2 regions of the Bradyrhizobium sp. CCBAU 53351 genome follow, and region 2 is predicted to be linked to the other one. Evidence: predicted binding sites of a transcription regulator. Region 2 holds the regulator's gene; the other holds the start of a gene.
The links. The regulator LexA, encoded in region 2, represses DNA repair genes until DNA is damaged. The targets are predictions, from matches to a motif close to TGTTCNNNNTGTGTTCNG.
Positions count from the first base shown of each region.

Region 1: a site for LexA is predicted at 1,734-1,751, ahead of ruvC (crossover junction endodeoxyribonuclease RuvC). Genes of this name have one in related genera too.

Region 1 covers NZ_CP030059.1:6,517,284-6,525,265, forward strand. Annotated here, with positions in the region: gene ruvB (Holliday junction branch migration DNA helicase RuvB) at 1-565, opposite strand, end outside; gene ruvA (Holliday junction branch migration protein RuvA) at 562-1,179, opposite strand; gene ruvC (crossover junction endodeoxyribonuclease RuvC) at 1,176-1,703, opposite strand; gene XH83_RS31000 (YebC/PmpR family DNA-binding transcriptional regulator) at 1,826-2,572, opposite strand; gene XH83_RS31005 (methyl-accepting chemotaxis protein) at 2,791-4,539, shown strand; gene XH83_RS31010 (methyl-accepting chemotaxis protein) at 4,648-6,072, shown strand; gene XH83_RS31015 (TIGR00282 family metallophosphoesterase) at 6,252-7,076, opposite strand; gene XH83_RS31020 (5-formyltetrahydrofolate cyclo-ligase) at 7,054-7,650, opposite strand; RNA gene ssrS (6S RNA) at 7,874-7,982, opposite strand, start outside.
Region 2 covers NZ_CP030059.1:3,456,268-3,464,249, reverse strand. Annotated here, with positions in the region: gene XH83_RS16200 (alpha-hydroxy acid oxidase) at 1-96, shown strand, start outside; gene XH83_RS16195 (HAD family phosphatase) at 106-735, shown strand; gene XH83_RS16190 (hypothetical protein) at 906-1,112, shown strand; gene glp (gephyrin-like molybdotransferase Glp) at 1,314-2,525, shown strand; gene lexA (transcriptional repressor LexA) at 2,701-3,402, shown strand; gene XH83_RS16175 (hypothetical protein) at 3,910-4,344, shown strand; gene XH83_RS16170 (ComEC/Rec2 family competence protein) at 4,352-6,631, opposite strand; gene XH83_RS16165 (DUF2171 domain-containing protein) at 6,728-6,961, opposite strand; gene XH83_RS16160 (nuclear transport factor 2 family protein) at 7,048-7,434, opposite strand; gene XH83_RS16155 (glutamine--tRNA ligase/YqeY domain fusion protein) at 7,445-7,982, opposite strand, start outside.

The DNA of each region.
Region 1 (7,982 bases), 3.1 Mb from region 2:
CCTCGATGGTGTAGAAATTCAGGCGGACCGGAATGCCGAAGCGATCACGCAAGGGATTGGTGAGCAGGCCTGCGCGCGTCGTGGCGCCGACCAGCGTGAATTTCGACAGCTCGATCTTCACCGAGCGCGCGGCCGGACCTTCGCCGATGATGAGGTCGAGCTGAAAGTCCTCCATCGCGGGATAGAGCACCTCTTCCACCGCCGGGCTGAGGCGATGGATCTCGTCGATGAACAGCACGTCGCGCTCTTCGAGATTGGTCAGCAGCGCGGCGAGGTCACCGGCTTTGGCGATGACAGGTCCCGAAGTGGCGCGAAAGCCGACGCCGAGCTCCTTCGCCACGATCTGCGCCAGCGTGGTCTTGCCGAGGCCGGGCGGACCGACGAACAGCACGTGATCGAGCGCCTCGCCGCGCTTGCGCGCAGCCTCGATGAAGATCGAGAGGTTCTTGCGCGCCTGCTGCTGGCCGACGAAATCAGACAGCGATTGCGGGCGCAGCGCGGTGTCGCCGACATCGTCGCTGCGGCGCTCGGGCGAGACCATGCGGCTGGCCTTGGGATCGCTCATTTCGCGAGCTCCTTCAGGCCAAGGCGAATGAGCTGCGCGGTCTCGGCATTCTCACCGGCGCTGCGCGAGGCCGATGCAATCGCGGCAGCCGCCTGCGGCTGGCCATAGCCGAGATTGACCAGCGCGGAGATCGCGTCCGCGACCGGGCGTGGGGCTCGTTGATCGTCGACCGCGCCTGCGAGATGCACCACCGCGGGATCGACATTGGCGAAGGCCGGCGCCTTGTCCTTCAATTCGGTGACGATGCGCTCGGCGACCTTGGGGCCGACGCCGGGCGTGCGCGCCACCGCCGCCTTGTCGCGCAGCGCGATCGCATTGGCGAGATCGGAAGGCGCCAGCGTGCCGAGCACGGCGAGCGCGACCTTCGCGCCGACGCCCTGCACGGTCTGCAGCAGGCGAAACCATTCGCGCTCCTGATCGGTGCGGAAGCCGAACAGTTTGATTTGATCCTCGCGGACATAGGTCTCGATCGACAGCACGGCCGCTTCGCCCGGCGAGGGCAGATGCTGCAAGGTGCGCGAGGAGCAGTGCACCTGATAGCCGACGCCGCCGACGTCGAGGATGACGAAGTCTTCGCCGTAGGAATCGATCAGGCCCTTGAGCTTGCCGATCATAGGCTCGCCACCTTCAGCCGCAGCGCGGTGCTCTGGCGGTGATGGGCATGGGTGATGGCGATGGCGAGCGCATCGGCGGCGTCTGCCGACGGCGGATCGGCCTTGGGCAGAAGGATCTTCAGCATCATCGCGATCTGGGCCTTCTCGGCGTGACCGGCGCCGACGACGGTTTTCTTGACCTGGTTGGGCGCGTATTCGGCGACCGAGATGCCGAACATTGCGGGCGCCAGCATGGCGACGCCGCGAGCCTGGCCGAGCTTCAGCGTCGCAACGCCGTCCTTGTTGACGAAGGTCTGCTCGACCGCGGCTTCCATCGGCTGGTGGTTCGAAAGCACGGCCGCCAGCCCTTCATGGATCGCGAGCAGCCGGCTCGCCAGCGGCAGGTCGTTCGGCGGTTCCACCGAGCCGCAGGCCACATAGATCAGGCGGTTGCCGTCAGCCTCGATCACGCCCCAGCCGGTGCGGCGCAGGCCGGGGTCGATGCCGATGATGCGGACGGGTTGGCGAATCGGGAGCGCGGTCATGGGCCAGTGATAGCGGCTGGCCGACGATAGCGAAACAGAAACAGAACAGAAGTAACAGGGGAAGTGGGCTCCAACCCTCTCCCCGCAAGAGCGGGGCGAGGGAGCGCACCGTTCATGCGGCCTCAGCCACCCATCTTCGCCACAAGCGCGTCCGAGATCTCGAAATTGGCGTAGACCTGCTGGACGTCGTCGTGCTCGTTGAGCAGATCCATCAGCTTCAGGAGCTTCTCGCCGGTCTCGTCGTCGACGGCGACCGTGTTCTGCGGCTTCCAGATCAGCGCGGCCTTGCGCGGCTCGCCGAACTTGGCTTCCAGCGCCTTGGCGACGTCGCGATAGCCTTCGGTCGAGGCGTAGATCTCGTGACCGCCTTCGCCGGACACCACATCGTCGGCGCCGGCCTCGATCGCGGCATCCAGCACGGCGTCGTCGGAGGCGACGCTGCGGTCGTATTCGATGATGCCGGTGCGATCGAACATGAAGGACACCGAGCCGGTTTCGCCGAGATTGCCGCCCGACTTGGTGAAGAAGGAACGGATGTCGGAGGCGGCGCGGTTGCGGTTGTCGGTCAGCGCCTCGACGATGACGGCAACGCCGCCGGGGCCGTAGCCCTCGTAGCGGATCTCGTCATAGTTTTCGCCCTCGTTACCGAGCGCCTTCTTGACGGCACGCTCGATATTGTCCTTCGGCATGTTCTCCTGGCGCGCCGCGATGATAGCCGCACGCAGGCGCGGGTTCATGGCCGGGTCGGGCGCGCCGAGCTTGGCTGCGACGGTGATTTCCCGCGCCAGCTTGCCGAACAGCTTCGACTTCTGCGCATCCTGCCGCCCCTTGCGGTGCATGATGTTCTTGAATTGGGAATGTCCGGCCATGCGTGGTCTCTTGGAAAATCGTCAGCCAAAGGTGAGCGTGGGAAGCGCGGCCTTATAGGCCGCCCCCCCACCGGAATCAAAGGGATCTGGGCCTCTGAGGTAGCACTGTAAAGGTAGCCTCCGTAATGGACGGTGCCTAGAGGTGAGGCACCGTTAACCCTGATTTCATTCCGGACTGCGAAAATAGCGCCCGACCTTATCCCGACGAGAGAGAGCTGATGGCGTTCGGACTATTTCGGAAGCGCCTGCCGGACCAGGCCGCGCCTGCGGCCGCCCCGGCGGCTCTGCAGCCGGCGGCCCATTCCGAGCCCGCTGCCGTGGCCGAAACTGATTCGGCGCGGGAGATCCTGGAGCTGCTGGAACTCGAGCTCGGCGCCATGATCCGCCAGCTCGAACGCGCCGCCAATTCGGTGGCCGGCGGCGCCGAAGCGACCGCGGCGACGCTTGCCGCCATCCGCGACCGCACCGATGCCCTGACCGGCCGCACCAACGCCGCGCAATCGACCGCGTCCACCTTCGCCCATGCCGCCGACAAGTTCACCCAATCCGCCCTGGGTATCGGGACGCAGGTTCGCGAGGCCGGCAAGCTCGCCGACGAGGCCAGCGCCGCGGCACAGGAAGCCCGCGCCAATGTCGATCGCCTGCGCGAATCCTCAGCCGCCATCGGCAACGTCGTCAATCTGATCGCGCAGATCGCGCGGCAGACGACGCTGCTCGCGCTCAACTCGACGATCGAGGCCGCGCGCGCGGGCGCTGCGGGAAAAGGCTTCGCGGTCGTCGCCACCGAGGTCAAGGCCCTCGCGGTGCAGACGCAAGGCGCGACCGAAGAGATCACCAAGAAGATCGACGCATTGCAGCGCGACGCCGCCGGCTCCGCGGATGCCGTGCACCGCATCTCGCAGGCGATCGAGGCGATCCGCCCGGTGTTCGAGACCGTCAACGGGGCGGTCGCCGAACAGAACGCCACCACCAGCGAAGTCTCCGGCAATGCCGCGAGCGCCTCGGAGTTCATCGTCTCGGTCGGCGAGAGCGCGGCCGAGATCGATGCCGCGACGAAGGCTGCCGAGAGCCATGGCGAGAACGTCGCCAGTGCCGGCAAAGCCGTCACCACCTTCGCGCAAAAGCTGAAGTCGCGCTGCGCCGTGCTGCTGCGTCAGAGCGAGCACGACGATCGCCGCAAGACCGAACGGCTGCCCTGCCATCTTAAGCTCGAGAGCGCGCGCGGCGTGATGCCGGTCTATGAGATCTCGATGGACGGCGTGCTGATCGGCGGCGCTGACGCTGGCCGGCTCGCACCGCAAGCGATGATCGAAGGCACGCTCGAAGACGTCGGCGCCTGCCGCCTGCGCGTGATCGAGCAGTCCAAGGCCGGCGCCCGCGCACAGTTCGCCAGCCCCAATGCCGAGCTCCGCGAAAAGATCGAGGACAAGCTCTGGTCGATCCACGAGGAGAACACCGAGTTCGTCACCCGCGCCATGGAGGCGGGCAACGCGCTGACCAATATCTTCGAGCAGGCGGTGGCACGCGGCGAGGTCAAGATCGACGACCTCTTCGACACCGACTATGCCGAGATCGCCGGGACCAATCCGCAGCAATACCGCACGAAATATCTCGACTGGGCCGACCGGGCGCTGCCGCCATTCCAGGAAACCTTTCTGGCGAAGGACCAACGCATGGCGTTCTGCGCCATGGTCGACCGCAACGGCTTCCTGCCGGTGCACAACAAGATCTATTCGCATCCGCAGCGGCCGGGCGACGTTGCCTGGAACACGGCCAACAGCCGCAACCGCCGGATATTCAACGATCCGGCGGGGTTGGCTGCCGCGCGCAACCTGCGATCGTACCTGGTCCAAAGCTATGCGCGCGACATGGGCAACGGGAACACGGTGATGATGCGCGAGATCGACGTCCCGATCCGCGTGCAGGGCCGGCACTGGGGTGGATTCCGTACCGCCTACAAGCTGTAGTGCACGCTCAGGCAAGACGCCTGCCGCGAATCATCCTCTAAAGTCGCGACTGGAATGGGAATGCCGCCGTGAGCCGGGTTGCGGCTCTGACTGGAGGACTCATCGAACATGTCCGTCGTACAACTTGCCGTCATGGACACCGGCTCCAACCGCACGCTGGCCGAACGGCTGATTGATCAGCTCGCCGACCGCATCGGCGGCCTCGGCGTGGAGCTCGCCGATATTGCCGGCAACGTCCAGGAAGTCGCAAGCCGCGTCGCGAACCAGTCCGACCGGTTCCATCACCTCCAGAGCACGGCCGAGACGATGGTCTCGGCCAATCACGACATCGCCAATGCATCGCAGGCCGTGCAGACGACCACGTCGGCGGCGGTCGGCGAGATCGCGCAGTCCCGCAGCGCCGTCGACACCGCGGTCAGTCACATCTCCGAGCTCGTCGCAGCGGTGGAGCGGATCGAAGCGCGCCTTAGCGCCGTCGGCTCGGCGCTTGCACAGGTGGCGAAGGTGTCCGGCTCGATCGAGGCGATCGCGAAGCAGACCAATCTGCTCGCGCTGAACGCGACCATCGAGGCCGCCCGCGCCGGCAATGCCGGCCGCGGCTTCGCGGTGGTCGCAAGCGAAGTGAAGAACCTCGCCGAAGCCACCCGCCAGGCCACGCATCAGATCTCGGACACCGTGCGCGACCTCGATGGTCAGATCGAAGGCCTGATCGGCGAAAGCAGCGATGCCTCGCAACGTGCCAAGACCGCCGGCGAAGGCGCCCAACAGATCTCCAGCATCATCTCGCGCGTCCAGCAGGGATTTGCGTCGGTCGAGGCGGAGATCGGCAGCGTCACGCGCGCGGCGACCTCCAACCTTGGACACTGCGACACCGTCATCAGCGAGCTCAACGAGCTCGCGAAGGGCGTCGACCTCTCCTCGCGCGACCTCAAGAATGCCGACGAGCGCGTGGCCAAGCTGCTCGACACGTCCGAAGGCCTGATCGCGCTGATCGCCGACAGCGGCGTCGAGACTTCGGATACGCCGCTCATCCGCGTCGTGGTCGACACCGCGCAGCGGATCACGGCCGAGTTCGAAGCCGCCATCGATCGCGGCGACATCACGCTGGACCAGCTGCTCGACGAGACCTATCGCGAAATTCCCGGCACCGATCCGAAGCAGTACCTCACCAACTACGTCGAATTCACCGACCGCGTGCTGCCCGCGATCCAGGACCCGATCCAGAAATCGGATCCGCGCATCGTCTATTGCGTCGCCTGGGCGCGGGATGGCTATCTGCCGACCCACAATCCGAACTACCGCCTGCCGCAGGGCAAGGACCCCGTTTGGAATAACGCCAACTGCCGCAACCGCCGCCTGTTCAACGACCGCACGGTGAAGAAGGTCGCGGGCAACACGAAGCCGTTCCTGCTCCAGACCTACCGCCGCGACATGGGCGGCGGACAGTTCGTGCTGATGAAGGATCTGTCTTCGCCGATCGTGATCCGCGGCAAGCACTGGGGCGCCTTCCGGATGGGATTTAGGCAGGGCTGACGGCGGGTACTCCGGCGTCCCCAACTCAAAAGCTCGAAAACAACCCCATGCACAGTAGCCGGGGCGTGCGGAATCAATGGCTTGCGGAGGCAGGCCATGAGAGCGTTTTGACTCGTCGGGCAAAACAGGAGCACGCCGACGCGTTCGCAGGGATCACACGGAGAGTGAGACGCCGGCGTTCAGCTCAACCAGAATTTCGGCGTCGCCGGCTCCAGCCTTCCACCGACACGCACCGGCGCAATCTTCAGCGCAAGGCCCGTGGCATCATCCGTCTCCACCACGACGCCGCTCAGCGTCGCTGCGCCCCCGGCCGGCTCGAAGCGGCCTGACGGGATTCCCGAGGTGAACCTGCGCAGCGGCTCTTCCTTCTGCATGCCGATGATGGAATCGTAGTCGCCGGTCATGCCGGCATCGGTCATGTAGGCAGTGCCGCCCGTGAGGATCTGGTGGTCGGCGGTCGGGACATGGGTGTGCGTGCCGACGACGAGGCTGGCGCGGCCGTCGCAGAAGAAGCCGATGCCCTGCTTCTCGCTCGACGCCTCGCAATGGAAATCGACGACGATGGCGTCCGCGGCAACGCCGAGCGGGCAGGCCCCGAGCTCGCGCTCCAATGCTGCGAAGGGATCATCGAACGGGGTCATGAAGACGCGGCCCAACGCGTTGACGACGAGGGCGTGCTTGCCGTTCTTGGTCTCGACCAGGGCGGCGCCACGGCCGGGCGTGCCGCGCGGATAGTTGGCGGGACGCACCAGGCGCTCGGCGCGCTCGATGAACACGAGCGCCTCGCGCTGGTCCCAGGAATGGTTGCCGAGCGTCACCGCGTCGGCGCCCGCGTCGAGAAACTCCTGATAGATCGCTTCCGTGATGCCGAAGCCGCCGGCGGAATTCTCGCCGTTGACGACGACGAAATCGAGCGACCAGTCCTTGACCATGCCGGGCAGATATTCGGCGATGGCGTTGCGCCCCGCTCGGCCGACGACATCACCCACGAAGAGAATGCGCAACTTCAGAACTCCGGAAATCGAACACGTCCGATTCCGTTAGCACATAATCCAGCGCGACGTCGTGCGATAGTGCCGGAACCGCCTTGATCTCCTGCGCTGCAAAAGCAAGCCCGATGCCGACGATCTGCTTGGCCTTGCGCAAATGCGCGAAGGTGAAATCGTAATGCCCGGCGCCATAGCCAATGCGATGGCCGAGGCGATCGAATGCCGCGAGCGGCGTCAGCATGACATCCGGAATGACTTCAGCCGCCGCCGGCGACGGTTCGGGAATGCCGAGCGGGCCGAGCATCAGACGATCGTTCGGATGGAAGATGCGGAAGACCAGGGCCTGGCCGCGCGCGGTGACGCAAGGCAGCGCCAGCTTGGCGCCCTGCTCCGCAAGCGCCTTCATCAGCGGCATCGGATCGATCTCGCTGCGGATCGGCGAATAGCCGGACACGATGCTGCCGGGCAGAAGCTTGAACGGGAGCCCACGCTTGGCGAGCTTTGCGGCGGCGGCGCTGCGCTTCTTCTCGCTCAAGGCGTCGCGCGCCGCGAGGGCTTTGGCACGGAGTTCGGCTTTCGTGTTGGGCATGCGCGTTTTCCCCCGAAGGCGAAGTCTTGCTCCGCCGTCATCACCCGCGACGCGGACGATCCGATATTCCAGAGACGCCAGTGCTAGACCTCGACGCGGCGGCGTACTCGATGCCCCCGGTCCCACGTGCGCAATTGCGCATTAAGGGGGCATGACACCGAGATTGGACCGCAAGCGTGTCGGGGACGCAATTCGACAGGCACGAACCAGAAGGAAGAAACAGAGCGAAGCCGCGTACGCCGTTGAAGCACTCGATCCCGGAGTTCCCTACGAAAGTAGGTGGGCACCATATGTCCGGGCCCACGGGCCCGGCCAGGGACAGTTCCCTAAAG
Region 2 (7,982 bases):
GTCGACAAATCCTGCCTGCATCCGGCGACCGCCACCAACGCGCCGAGCGTGTTCAGCGCGTTTCCGCTGTTCGACCACGAACCTTATCGGTACTGAGTAAGAGGATTGCAGGTGACATCGCTCTCTCCCGGCAGCGCGGATGCGCTTCTGTTCGATCTCGGGCGCGTGGTGCTCGACATCGACTTTTCCAAGGCGATCGCTTGCTGGGCGGGACATGCCGGCTGCCAGCCCGAAAGCATCGTCGCGCGCTATGTGCGCGACGAGGCCTACCGGCTGCACGAGATGGGCAAGATCAGCGACGAGGATTATTTCGCCTCGCTACGCGCTTCGCTGGGGATCGGCATTTCGGATGCCCAGTTCCTGGAGGGCTGGAACGCGATCTTCGCCGGCGAGATGCCTGATATCGCCGAGTTGTTGCCGCGGGCGGCGAAACAGATGCCGCTCTACGCCTTCTCCAACACCAACCGGCCGCATGTCGATTATTTCTCGAAGGAATATGCCGATCTGCTCGGCCATTTCCGCGAGCTGTACCTGTCATCGAGCATCGGCCTGCGCAAACCGGATGCGGAGGCTTTCGACCATGTCGTCGCCGCGATCGGCGTTCCCGCCGAGCGCATCGTGTTCTTCGACGACCTCGCTGAGAACATCGAAGGCGCGCGAGCCCGCGGCCTGACGGCCGTGCATGTGACCTCGCCGCGCGACGTCGGGAAGGCCTTGAAAGCATTGGGCATCTGACGCCAGCCGCGAGTGCCACCCGGCCTCCCGGCAGCGACATCTTCCGGAACTAAATCTGCTGGAATTTTGGAACCTGATCACTTTGTGCATTTTTATACAGAGTTCCGGGAACGGAATACCGCCCTTCGGACTCTTGAGTCCGTTGGGACTTCTACATCGGACTGATCGACGTGCTGGGCAAAACCTATCTCACCAAGCAAGCCTCTCTCCTGCTTGAATTCGCAAGAAACACCTCGGATTCTGACCTTTCCGCCAAGCTGATCAGCAAGGCCGCCGACCTGAAATCGCAGGCCGATCCGCTCCCCGACAAGGATCAAGGGCCCAAAGCGCCCGACGTCGCATTTGAGATCAGTCCGGACGATCCGGCGGCACGGTGACCGTATCGGTGTTGGCGCTCGTGATTCTCGTCCTTCAAGGCGCGCTGTCTCGGCTTCCTGATCATGCCCTGACGAACTTGCACTCCTCCACCACGGAGATCACGCAGGATAGATCATCCCGCGCGCTGCTTTGCCTCGCGCCTGCGGTCGGCTAGAACTCTCGCCGCCCCATTGAACGATGTGCGAGCAGGAGTTTTGCCCGTGGCCCTGATGCCGGTTTCCGACGCCCTTGCCGCGGTGCTGGCAGGTGCAGAGCCGCTGCCTGAACAGATGGTTGCCCTCGACGAGGCCTATCACCGCGTGCTGGCACTTGATGTCGCGGCGCGGCGCACGCAGCCGCCGCAAGCCATGTCGGCGATGGACGGCTATGCGGTGCGCGCGGCCGACGCGGCAGCGATCGATTCCCGGCTGACGGTGATTGGCGAGGTCGCCGCCGGCCGTCCTTTCGCGAGAGCGGTCGGCACCGGCGAAGCCGTGCGGATCTTCACCGGGGGCGTCGTTCCCGACGGTGCGGACGCGGTCGTGATCCAGGAGGACACCGTCGCGGACGGCAACAGCGTCACGATCAAGGAAGCCGCGATCACCGGACGGCACATCCGCCCGGCCGGCGTCGACTTCCGTGAGGGTGACGTCCTCCTCCGCAAGGGCACGCGTCTGACCGAGCGTGACCTCGCGCTCGCTGCCGGAATGAATTACCCGCAGCTCGCCGTCTGCCGCCGTCCCAAGGTCGCGATCCTCGCCACCGGTGACGAACTGGTGATGCCGGGCTCAGCGCCCGGGCACGGCCAGATCGTCTACTCCAACGGCTACGCCCTGCACGCGCTCGCCCGCAGCGAGGGCGCCGAGACCGTCGACCTCGGCGTCGCCGCCGACACGCTGGAGGCCACCACATCAGGCATCCGCCGCGCCCGCGAGAGCGGTGCCGATATCCTGATCACGACCGGCGGCGCGTCGGTCGGCGACCACGACCTGGTCCAGCAGGCACTCAGGGACGAAGGCATCGCGATGGCGTTCTGGAAGATCGCCATGCGGCCGGGCAAGCCGATGATGCATGGCCGGCTGGGCGCCATGCGCGTGATCGGCCTGCCCGGCAATCCCGTGTCGTCCTATGTGTGCGCCTTCCTGTTCATGGTGCCGCTGATTCGCGCCTTGTCGGGCCGCTCGGTGATTCATCATCGTCGCGAACGCGCCGTGCTCGCCTGCGATCTCGGTGCCAACGACCAGCGCGAGGATTACTTGCGCGCGACCCTCGAGCTGCGCGACGACGGCACGCCGGTCGCGCTTCCCGTCAGCCATCAGGATTCCTCTCTGCTTGCGAATCTTGCTGCGGCACAGGTACTTCTCGTGCGCCCACCGTTCGCACCGAAGGCCGAGGCCGGCAGCCCCTGCGAGGTGCTGCGGCTCCCCGTCTGAGTGCACGGCCACACGCATTCCGCGAACCGCGCTTCGTTCACGGTAAATTAAGCAGTTGCGGAACATGTATCGAACATATAGTGTCCGTTCATGATTTGTTTCGAGGATGTAGCGGCTTATCGCTGAACTCATCGTCTCGGAATCGAACGACATCAACCGGGGGACTTTGGTCGAGATGTTAACGCGCAAACAATACGAGCTTCTGCGGTTCATCAGCGAGCGTTTGAAGGAAAGCGGCGTGCCGCCCTCCTTCGACGAGATGAAGGATGCGCTCGACCTGCGCTCGAAGTCGGGCATCCACCGCCTGATCACCGCGCTCGAGGAGCGCGGCTTCATTCGCCGGCTGCCCAACCGCGCCCGCGCCATCGAAGTGATCAAGCTGCCGGAGCTCCAGGCTGCCGCCGGCGCCCGGCGCGGCTTCACGCCAAGCGTCATCGAGGGCAATCTCGGCAAGATCCGCGCGAGCTCCAGCCCGCCCGTGGACGAGGGCGAGCGGCCCGTTGCGGTGCCCGTGATGGGCCGGATCGCGGCCGGCACGCCGATCGAGGCATTGCAGACCCGTAGCCACACCATCAGCGTGCCGCCCGACATGCTCGGCTCGGGCGAGCATTACGCTCTCGAGGTGCGCGGTGATTCCATGGTCGAGGCCGGTATCCTGGACGGCGACATGGCGCTGATCCAGCGCAACGAGAGCGCCGACACCGGCGACATCGTGGTGGCGCTGATCGACGACGAGGAGGCTACGCTCAAGCGCTTCCGCCGCCGCGGCGCGTCGATCGCGCTCGAGCCTGCCAATGCCGCCTATGAGGTGCGTATCCTGCCGCCGAACCGGGTGAAGATTCAGGGCAAGCTGATTGGGCTTTACCGGAAGTACTGAGTCCGGAAGGACTCAGTCCGAAAGTAGTTTTGGCGCCTGCGTGCGCCTTCGGTCGGCGTCGCCGATCTGAGATTGGAGCGGATGAATGTCCGCTCCGGCTGGATGATCATTCTGGTTCTGCACAGATTATCCGGCCCCTCCTCCACGGCCATCTTCGGCGGACCGCAGCAACATCGCGTCACGGCGTTTCGCGTTCGGAAGACCAGATCGTTTGGGCAGCGGTCGGGGCACGGGGCCGTTGCCGCGCCATCGCATTGCCATGTCCGCAACACCCAATTGCGCAGCGCCGCGATCGCGCCGGCAATGCGAAGTGTCGTGACAGGCGCCGGCGTAATGCACCGCAGCCAGCTTTGTTCCTGGCGAATTCGGGAAAGTTAAAGTGATCGCGGGGTGCGGATCCCAGCCGCAGATTTGCCTACAACCAAGCACAACGTTGGTGTTTAAACTCTGACAGAGGCCTGTGCCTCCGAGAGGCGCGGGTCGCTATCTTCACATGAGGAGCACCCGATGTGTGACTATAGCCTGCATGCCGTCGCGACGCGCCCCGCAGAAGTCGGCGAGACCATCGTCACGACAACCTTCCGCGGCACCTCGACGCGCGGCTTCGCCTCCGAAGCCGACCTCTCCGTTGCGATCTGCCTGCTGCCGGGAACGGAGCTCGCCTTCGCAGACAACGTCCGTTACGACAACCGCTGGATCTGGACGCGCACCGTCAACTCCCGCGTCGGCAAGTTCGGCAAGATCGATCCGCACATTCCCGATCGCCATCACGATGCGATCGAATTCCCTGATGGCAAATACGTGCTGGTGACTCAGCTCGTCGAAGGCCAGCGCGCAACCGTGCTGCAATTGCCCGTGACCCAACCGGTCGGCGAGCGCGAGCACAAGCCTGAGATCATCGCCGATAGCCGTTCGCCCGTCACACCGCTGCCGCTGGGCTGACCGAGGCTCAGTCCTCCGCCTGAAGATCGGCCTCCGACGGGGTCGCATCCTTGGCGCGCGGAGCCGCCGCCCTCGGCATGAGGGCTCCTTCGAAATCTCCCTCGCCGGCGGCCGCCGGCGACCAGGGACGGTTCGTGCCCCTCGCCCTCACCGCCTGAACTGCAAATCCGTCGCCACGCCGTGTCAACGCCAGCGCGCCCTGGCGAACGAGCCGCTGCCGATCCACCACCATCGCCGCGCAATCGGGCGGTGCGGGCCGTGACGTCACGACCAGTGCGGCACGGCTGCAATCGTCCGCGAGCGCATCGATGCGCGAGGCCAACGCAACCAGGCGCCCGTCGGCAAGCGGCGTGACGCAGCCGGCCTCGTCGCACGACACCCCCTCGGCCAGCGCGCTGCTGCCGGCATCGCGCGGATCGGCGTCGGCCGCCAGCCACTCCTTCAGCATGAAATTGTCCTTGCCCGTCCTGATCAGGTGCAGGCGCCCGTCCCCGCCCCGCACCGCGACGCTCGCGCCGTCCCCGGCGATCAGGATATCGGGCTGCCGCACCGACAGGCCCCACGCGATGGACGCCAGCAGCACCACGGCACCGCACCAGCGCAAGGGCGTGCGCAACAGGCCCATCACGATGATGCCGAGGCTCGCGGCGATCAGCGGCGCGATCCCGAACGCCGGGATGCGGCCGACCGCGCCCGGCAAGGCCGCCACCCAGCGCGAGACCGCGACCATCCAGTCGATGCCGAGGCCCATCAGCCACCAGAAGACGCCATCGAGCCCGAAGGGCGCGGCCAGCAATCCCAGCAGCCCCGCCGGCATCACCAGCGCCGAGACCACCGGCATCGCACCGAGATTGGCGAGCACGCCATAGGGCGTGACGCGATGGAAGTGGAAGGCGGCATAGGGCGTGGTCGCAAGCCCCGCGATCAGCGAGGCCAGGAACAGCATCGCGATCTCGCGCCCGCCCCACAGCGCGACGCGCGCGGTGGCCGAATGATCGGGTGAGGCCAGCAGGTTCGGCATGCCGATCTGCACCAGCGCCACCAGCCCGAGCGTTGCCGCAAACGACATCTGGAAGCTCGGATGCACCAGCGCCTCCGGCGCGACAGCAAGCACGATCAGCGCCGCCACCGCCAGCGTGCGGAAGGTGATGGCGCGGCGATCGACCATCACCGCGATCAGCACCACCGCCGTCATGAAGAACGACCGTTGGGTTGCGACCTCGGCGCCCGAGAGCAGCAGATAGAACGCAGCCGCGACGAATGCTGCAGCCGCCGACCATTTCTTGATGGCGAAGCCGGCCGTCAGGCCCGGGATCAACGCCAGCAGCGCGCGCACCGCGAAGAAGACGACGCCGGCGACCACCGCCATGTGATAGCCGGAGATCGAGAGAACGTGTCCAAGCCCGGAGATGAACATCGCATCGTTGACAGGGGCGGAAATCGCATCGCGCCGCCCGGTGAGTAGTGCAGTTGCGATCGCGCGGTTGTCGCCCTCGAGCGTTGCGCGGATGCGGGCGTCGATCGCATCGCGCAGGCCCTGCATGAAGGCGGCATAGCGCAGCCGCAGGCCGCCGGCATCAGGCGGGATTGCAGCCGTAATTGCGCCCATCACGAAGCCGGAGGCGCCGATGCCCTGGAAGAACATGTCGCGTGAAAAGTCGTAGCTGCCGGGGCGGACCGGCGTGAGCGGCGGCATCAGCCGCGCCTTCAATTGAACGAAGCTGCCGACCTCGGGCGCGGTGCCCTTGCGCACGGAGAGGCGGACGCGGTCGAGCTTGACGTCGCTGCGCTGCGCCTCCATCGCGGTGACACGCAGCACGAAGCGATCGGTGCGCTCGCGGATGTCGCGCGTCTCGACGAAGCCCGACAGCGACGCCGAATAGAGTGGTTTTGCGAGTACGGTGTGGGCAATGCGCGCGGTCTTCCAGGTCGCCACGGCAAAGCCCGCCGCGACCGCTGCGATCATGATCGCCGGCGCGAACAGCCGGCTCCGCCGCAACAGGGCCGCGCCGAGCAGCAGCGCGATCGCCGTCGCGGCGACAATCCACAGCACCGGCTCATGATCGGCGGCAAAATAGAGCGCGATGCCGCCGCCGAAGGCGACCGGCACCCACGGCAGCAGGCGCCCGGGGCCGGCCTCGGCCCGAGCCCATCCGCGGATTGTTTCGACGATCGCCGGCCAGATGCCGAAGCCCGCCGGAACAATGCCGCCAGCGGGCGAAGCGCGGCCGACCGGCCACGTCCCGGCAACACCTTGGGACCGTATTGGCCGGCCCGGCTCCGCCATGTCCCTGCATCCTACGCGACGCGATGGGCGCCGAGGCTACCGGAACGTGCGGCCGGGCGAATAGCGGTACAAATCAGGAACGGGCGCGGAGGTGCCCTACTTTTCCTCTTCCATGGTCACGGCCACCGATGCCTTGGCCGACAGCCGCACCTTGTTGCCTTCGACATCGGCAACGAGGCCCTTGTCGATGAAATGATGATGGCCCTTGTGGCTGCCCTCACCGCTGTCCTTCTTGGTCAGCTTGATGCGGTTGCCTTCGACCTTGTCGACCGTGCCGATATGAACGCCGTCGGCGCCGATGACTTCCATATGCTCTGCGATGTTCTGCATGGTGAGTTCCTTGTTGAACCCACCCAACGCACAGAAACGACGTTCGTTCTGGCTCTCGGGAATGACGATGCCGTGTACGATGGCCGTCAGATCAACGGCGCCTGCGACGAGGCGTGGTGATTGACGATCTTCCAGTCGCCGTCCTCGCGGATGATGACCCAGCTCATCTTGACGACGAGATCATCCCGCTCGCCGGCGAGGTCGAACGAGATTGTCGCGGCCATGTTGATCAGATCGGGGCCGGCTTGCGCTGCGTTCACATCGGAGAACACGGCGCTTGGCCTCCGCCAGCGCGGCAGGCCGTTGAAATAGTCGGCGACGCCGGCCCTGCCCCGATACAGTTTCGGGTTGGAGCCGAAGAAGAACGCGTTCCTCGAATACAGCGACGAGAGCGCGGCCGCATCGAGGCTGGCGAAGCCGGCGCACCATTTCGCGATGATGGCGGAAACGATGGCGTCGGCTTCACTGCTCATGCCTCAATCCTCATCCTTTCGCGACTTCCTTCGCGAACGTATCGCGCAGACCGATGGTGCGCGAAAACACCGGCTTGCCGGGCGTCGAGTCCTTGTCGCGCACGAAATAGCCCTGGCGCTCGAACTGCATCGGCTCGGTCGCATTGCTCTCTGCCACCGATGCCTCGATCCGCGCGTCGGGCAGGATCTCCAGCGAGTTCGGATTGAGATCGGCCGCGAAGTTCGAAGCGTCCGGGCTCGGATTGGCGAACAGCTGGTTGTAGATGCGGATCTCAGCCGGCACCGACGTTGCCGCGGGCAGCCAGTGCATCGTCGCCTTGACCTTGCGGCCGTCGGGCGCGTTGCCGCCCTTGGTCGCGGGGTCGTAGGTGCAGCGCAGCTCCACCACCTCGCCCTTGTCGTTCTTGATCAGGCCGGTGCACTTGACGAAATAGGCGTAGCGCAGCCGCACCTCGCTGCCCGGGGACAGGCGGAAGAACTTCTTGGGCGGGTTCTCCATGAAGTCGTCCTGCTCGATATAGAGCTCGCGGCCGAACGTGATTTTCCGC